Regions from separate parts of the Paenibacillus terreus genome, predicted to be linked through region 2. Evidence: riboswitches for the same ligand, from Rfam matches in the RefSeq annotation. Region 2 holds a riboswitch; the other holds the start of a gene.
The links. A riboswitch is a leader RNA that binds a small molecule or an ion and turns the genes downstream of it on or off. The one in region 2 is predicted to bind S-adenosylmethionine.

Region 1 (3,482 bases), on a different contig from region 2:
TTGGCCCGGTTGGCAATGCTGGACTGGTAGGCTTCACGAAGGTTGCCCATCAGATCACGGTAGGTGTCAAAGGTTTCGGAAATTTTTACCGCGTTTTCATAAATGTCGCTAAAATATTTCTGCAACTGCTCGTCAATCAGGCGCAAATCCCGTTTGTTCAACGTGTTGATGACTTCCTTCTGCGGGCCCAGCACTTTTTTAAGCCATAAAATTTCACTGCGCAGACCGATAATCTCGTTCAAATGAGATTTTTTCGTATGCATCAGGATGTCTTCCTCAAGCTTTTCGATCCGAACCTCGATCCGGTCGCCGACGAGAAAATAATTGTCCACGATCAGGTCGATCAGCAGATACATAAAACGGTCAGGCGAGTTTACTTCCTGCTCCCAAAGCAGGGGCTTAAGGGAGCGAAGCTCATTGATTTTCTGTCTGGTGATGGTGATGATAAAATGTCTGCCGAGAAAAATATTGAGGGAACGCAGAAAAATTTCTTCATCATCAAACCGGATGCTGTTTACAACGATAAAGTAATGATTATCATATATTTCAATTTTCGGACGCTGGTCTTCTTCGCTCAGACAGTCCTCCACAGCCAGATCATGAATGGAAAAGAGCGGCTGCAGCACCTCGAGATCTTCTACATCGGCATCAATCCAGTAAAAGCCGTCGGCTGGTGCCGTCAATGTTTTTTCAATGTCGTCAATGAGGGTAAATACCCCGTTATTCACTAACCGGATTTTCATTTCTCTCACTCCTTATGTTTCGCCCCAGGGCGAATGATGTCCATAAGGAATGCTTTCAGCCTGGTGCCCAGACCCAGGAAGTTAGAAGCTCCACAGGCATGCAGAACGTGCGTCCCGTCTCCGGCAAGCTGAAGTCATTCCTATGCTGTTGTCATGCTTCCGCCGCCTATACGGACTCGGGTCGCCTTCCATGGTTGGTGTCACCCCTATCGAATTATATTAAGATGAGCCGCCGCAGCCCTATACGCAAATCTTGAACTGCGCATATAGCTTCAGCCGCCTGCAGCACTTGTCTAGTATAACGCCCGCCAGATGGCCTTTCAAGGGCTAAATTGGACATTTTCATTGCTGTTTTCATCTTATGGGGGCAGCCGAATCCGTGTGCGCAATGAATGGATTTTTCTGCTTGACGAGATAGGCGTTCATGCATTAAAGTTTGATACAGGATATTTGAAATAGTTAAAATTAAAAAAAGCGAAATCTTATCAAGAGCAGGTGGAGGGACTAGCCCGATGAAACCCGGCAACCGGCGGTGATCCGCACGGTGCTAATTCTTGCAGGTTACATTTCCTTTAGGAAATGGACCTGAGAGATGAGAGAGGCGCATATGAATCAGATATGACCTTTCTCGTGCTGCGAGGAAGGTCATTTTTAATATGCCCGGCATCTCAGCAATGATTTTCGCAAACTTCACGAACAGGAGTGAGCATTATGCCGATTAAAATTCCAGACACCCTGCCTGCGAAGGAGATCCTTGCGGGTGAGAACATTTTTGTCATGGACGAGAGCAAGGCCTATCACCAGGATATCCGTCCGCTCCGCATTGCGATTCTTAACCTGATGCCAACCAAAGAAACGACCGAAACCCAGCTGCTGCGGCTGATCGGCAATACCCCGCTTCAAGTGGATGTCACGCTCGTTCACCCGCAATCGCATGTGTCCAAAAACACGTCCCAGGAGTATCTGGACATGTTTTACAAAACATTTGACGAAATCAAAAATACCCGTTTTGACGGTATGATAATTACGGGTGCGCCTGTAGAGCAGCTTGAATTTGAAGATGTAAACTATTGGGAGGAGATTCGCGGCATCTTTGACTGGACCCGGACCAATGTGACCTCCACCATGCATATATGTTGGGCTTCGCAGGCAGGCTTGTATCACCATTTCGGTGTTCCCAAATACGGACTGGACAGCAAATGCTTCGGCGTCTTTTCCCATACGGTAAACAAGCCGCATGTGAAGCTGCTGCGCGGCTTTGACGAAGTCTTCTTCGCGCCGCACTCACGGCATACGGAAGTCCGCCGCGAGGATATTGAACGTATTCCCGGGCTGGAGCTGCTTTCGGAATCGGAAGAAGCCGGCGTGTATATTGTGGCTACGACGGACGGCAAGCAGATCTTTGTGACAGGCCATTCCGAGTATGATCCGTTATCCCTGAAATGGGAGTATGACCGGGATATAGCCAAGGGCCTTGACAATGTTCTTTTGCCCAAAAATTATTTCCCGCAGGACGATCCAACCCGTACGCCCCCATCCACGTGGCGGGCTCATGCCAACTTATTATTCTCTAATTGGCTGAATTACTATGTGTACCAGGAGACCCCTTATGACATCGGTGATATCGGGCCTCAAATTTAAACCAAATAAGAACAGAAGTAGACAGGAGGATTTATATGGATCATAAGCAAAAGTTGAAAATCGAAAGCAGACTTGCCCAAATCGGTTCCATCAATGAGCCCGTAACCGGTGCGGTGAATTTTCCCATTTACCAGTCGACAGCCTTCCGTCACCCGCAGCTAGGAAAGAGCACAGGCTTCGATTATATCCGTACCACGAATCCGACCCGCAAGGTGCTTGAGGAAGCAGCGGCAGAGCTGGAATCCGGAGACGCCGGGTTTGCCTGTTCTTCCGGCATGGCCGCTCTGCAGACGATCTTTACTCTGTTCGGACAGGGGGATCATCTTATCGTCTCCCTTGACCTGTATGGAGGAACCTACCGTTTGCTGGAACGCATCCTTTCCAAATTCGGCGTAACCGCTTCTTATGTGGATACAAATGATTTGACTGCGCTGGAACAGACGCGCCGTCCGAACACAAAGGCCGTATTTATTGAAACACCGACCAATCCGCTCATGATGATCACTGATATTGCGGCGGTAGCCGGCTGGGCCAAGAAGCATGGTCTGCTTACAATTGTAGACAATACGCTGCTTACTCCATATTTCCAAAGACCGATTGAACTGGAGGCCGACATTGTAGTTCACAGCGCCACCAAATATTTGGGCGGGCATAATGATGTCCTGGCCGGACTGATCGTCACCAAAGGAAAAGAGCTGTCCGAAGAAATGGCCTTCCTGCACAACTCGATTGGGGCCGTGCTGTCTCCAAGCGACAGCTACCAGCTGATGAAAGGCATGAAAACTCTTGCCCTGCGCATGGACAGACATGAGCAGAACGCCACACGGATCGCGCAGTATCTGCTGACTCACCCGCTCGTTACGGACGTATACTATCCGGCCCTGGAGAGCCACCCTGGATACGAGATTCAAAACAGACAATCCTCCGGGAATACGGGAATCTTCTCGTTTAAGGTCAAGGACGCCCGCTTGGTTGAGCCTTTGCTGCGCCATATCAAGCTGATCGCTTTTGCCGAAAGCCTGGGAGGGGTTGAATCTCTCATGACCTATCCGGCCATTCAGACCCATGCGGACATTCCGGCAGAAATCAGGGATGCCG
Region 2 (3,482 bases):
ATTGTCCGCGGCTGCTCCGGAATTGGTCTTAGCGTTCCCGCAGGCGCCCAGAATCAGCAGCAATGCAAGGCTTAACAAAGCAAATGACCATTTTTTCATAACATGTACCCCTCCAAAATTTATTTTTAAAAGATTGGGTATGAATAAGGATCTATATATAATGTTTCCTTATTTCCTTGTATAATGCCGCACCAGTCGGTCACCCGCCATTTGCAGCACCTGCACCAGCACAACCATAAGCACAACGGCAACGATCATGACGGCCGTGTCGTAGCGATAATACCCGTAGTTGATCGCCAGCGCGCCCAAGCCGCCGCCGCCGATCATACCGGACATCGCCGTATAGGACACGAGTGTGACAATCGTAATCGTTAATGCGGCGAGCAGACCCGGTCTTGCTTCACGGAGCAGTACCCGGAAGATGATTTGCCCAGTCGAAGCCCCCATCGCTTGAGCCGCTTCGATGATGCCCCGATCCACCTCACGCAAGGAGGTTTCCACAAGCCTTGCGAAAAACGGCGCCGCCCCGATCACCAGCGGAGGAATCGTGCCGGTCACGCCAATGGAGGTACCGACGAGCAGCCTCGTCACAGGGATCAATGCCACGATCAGAATGATAAACGGCACCGATCTGAGAATATTGACGATAAATGAAAGCACAGTGTACACCGTCTTCATCAAGGCTAGTGAAGAACGGCTGGACAGGAACAGCACAACACCGAGCGGCAGCCCCAGAATCAGTGTGAACAGTCCGGATATAACCAGCATTTGGATCGTATCCACCGTTGAGGAGCCGATCTCATTCCAGTTAATTTGTGAAAAATCAAGCCCATTCATCAGCCGATCACCTCCACATCAAGCCCCTGTGCCAATAATTCCTGTGTCGTTTCCCGGATCGCCTTCTCGTCTCCCTCAAAGCGGACGGTAAGCAACCCATAGGGTACGTTTTTCAGCGTGGAGATCGTGCCCTGCAGGATGGCAAAATCCACACCTGTCCGGCGGACCGTTCGTGATAAAATCGATTCATAGGTTTTATCGCCCAGGAACGAAATTTTGACGGTCTGCGAGGCGGCCGGGTGAGGTGCGGCAATCGCCGCCCGCAGCTCTTCTCCCTGATCCGTCTCCCTCATAATAAATTCCCTTGTCACCGGGTGCTGCGGTTTGATGAACACTTCAGCCACCGGGCCCTGCTCTACGATTCCGCCCTGATGGATAACTGCGACACGGTCGCAGATACGCTGTATCACATGCATTTCATGGGTAATCAGCATGATGGTCAGATTGAAGCGCTGATTAATATCCAGCAGCAGCTTCAGAATGGAATCGGTCGTCTGCGGGTCGAGCGCTGACGTAGCCTCATCACACAGCAGCACATCCGGATCGCTGGCAAGCGCACGGGCAATGCCGACTCGCTGCTTCTGGCCGCCGGACAGCTGTGCCGGATATTTGTTGGCATGCTGCTCCAGCCCGACAAGCGCGAGCAGCTCTTTCACCTTCTTGTCGATATCCGCTTTTGGCCTGCTGTCCAGACGAAGCGGGAATGCGATATTGTCGTATACCGTCGCGGATGACAGCAGGTTGAAGTGCTGAAAAATCATCCCGATTTTACGACGTCTGGCCTGCAGCTGCTTCCGGTTCAGGCCGGTCATGTTCACTCCGTCGATCCACACTTCACCCGAGCTTGGACGCTCAAGCAAATTGATACAGCGGATCAGCGTGCTTTTTCCCGCCCCGGAGTGGCCGATAATGCCGAAGATTTCACCTTTGCCGACCGATAAGTTCAGGTTGGACAGGGCAGGTGTCATCCGGCTGCCTTTGCCATAAAACTTCGTCAGCTTCCTGATTTCAATCAAGTTGGTACGTCCCCCTTCTCTTCCTTTTACCCCTTCCCACCGGGTCTGTCTCTATTTTGTCCAATTAAAGCAAAGAGCCCTTTTCGCAAATGAAAAAGGCTCCTGCTGTGCAGCAAAATCCGGTTCTCATCTGCCAATACTACTTAATCTTAGTGGTATTGTTGGAATTAGCACCATGACGCTGCCCCTAAGCGTGTAATCACGCCGGGGTGCAGCCGGTTGCCGGGCTTCATCGGGCCAGTCCCTCCGCCTCTCTCGATAAGAGATATATGGTTGTTTCAGTTTTTTATGTTCGGGATATCTGTTCTATAATCCTCATAAAGCTGACATTAAACTAGATTTCAGTATAGATACTTTACATAGCTTTGTCAAAGGTAATTTTGCGAAAACATTCGGAAAAATTTCTGGCGGTTGCAAAAAACAGCTGCATTCCTGCGATTTTATTTGCGTGCTGAATGTCTTTCCCACTGCTGATTCGTATAATCAAACGCTTCCGCTACCGATTGGCATACCATGTCCAGACCCTGCCGCAAATCATCAAGATGCTCATCCAGGTCTTCAAGCTTGATTTTACCGTACAAAGCCCGCTGTTTTTGCCACAGATCATCCTGCATTTCCACATTCATGTAGTGCACTTCCGTATTTCTGCGTTTGCGCAGCCGCCCAATGGGCTCCCTGAAGCGGTCCTTAAGCTCAAAGAGAGAATCAGCAAGCCTGTCGTGGATTTTCAAATACCGAAACTGCCGCAGCACGGTAAAGTAGGAATAATGAGCTTTGACCCTGGACGTGTTCATATCATAAAAGTCATTCAGCAGATTGCCCAGCTTGTCCAGCATGGAGAACACGCGGATAAACCCGTTTTTGTAAAAATACACATACCGGGCGTAATCCGCACGCTCCTGCTCGGTCATTTCCTCGGAAAACTTCGCATGCACCTTCTTACGGAAAAAAGCCGCAGCGAACGTGCTCTCTTCCAGCTCGGTCAGGGAGGACATCAGCCCGCGTGTCAATATTTCGGCCTTGCGGAAATCGAACGTCGGATCCCCGCTTTGCTCCATCTGGCGCTGCAGCAAGCCCAACGTCCCCTTCATACTGTTCATCGCCTGCAGCAGTATTCCGTTATCCTGCCTTGGCAGTTCTCCCAAAAGCTCACGCAGCATATGCTCAACCTCCCGGAGTTTGTTCCTGCTTATGCTTAGAAACCGTAGCTCTTCCACCGTTCATCGACCAGGCGGACAATGTCCTCACGCGGCAGCACCTCATCCGGATAGCCTGGCTTCATACGCGCATCCACTACGATCGGCAGCTTGTAATTCAAATGATGCAGCTTGACTTCATGATCGGCAAACATGTCCGTTGCCGGATTGAAGCGGGTGAACACCGTCCACAGGAAGGAGGCCTGTGACTTCACCACCTCTTCGGCGTGATCCACAATAAACACGAGCGGCCACTTTTGCTCCAAGGCAGACATGCGCTGCAGCACCTGAGCAGGCAGCTCGGGTTCCTGCTCGTAGGAGGCTCCGGAGATGACAAGACACCCGCCGCAATAGGGCTCGATACGGGTGATGCCCGGCAGGTCTCCGCCCTCATACACCCGCGGCAGTTCACGCACCGGCTCGCCGACGCCCA

Region 1: another riboswitch for S-adenosylmethionine. It lies ahead of metA (homoserine O-acetyltransferase MetA); the one in region 2 lies ahead of ACE5KN_RS19570 (methionine ABC transporter ATP-binding protein).

The regions. Positions count from the first base shown of each region.
Region 1 covers NZ_JBHIRX010000001.1:44,638-48,119, reverse strand. The annotation lists gene corA (magnesium/cobalt transporter CorA) at 1-743, opposite strand, end outside; SAM riboswitch class I at 1,223-1,342, shown strand; gene metA (homoserine O-acetyltransferase MetA) at 1,455-2,384, shown strand; gene ACE5KN_RS00200 (PLP-dependent transferase) at 2,420-3,482, shown strand, end outside.
Region 2 covers NZ_JBHIRX010000011.1:100,777-104,258, forward strand. The annotation lists gene ACE5KN_RS19560 (MetQ/NlpA family ABC transporter substrate-binding protein) at 1-99, opposite strand, end outside; gene ACE5KN_RS19565 (methionine ABC transporter permease) at 169-837, opposite strand; gene ACE5KN_RS19570 (methionine ABC transporter ATP-binding protein) at 837-1,853, opposite strand; SAM riboswitch class I at 1,977-2,118, opposite strand; gene ACE5KN_RS19575 (Cthe_2314 family HEPN domain-containing protein) at 2,294-3,013, opposite strand; gene ACE5KN_RS19580 (UbiD family decarboxylase) at 3,049-3,482, opposite strand, start outside.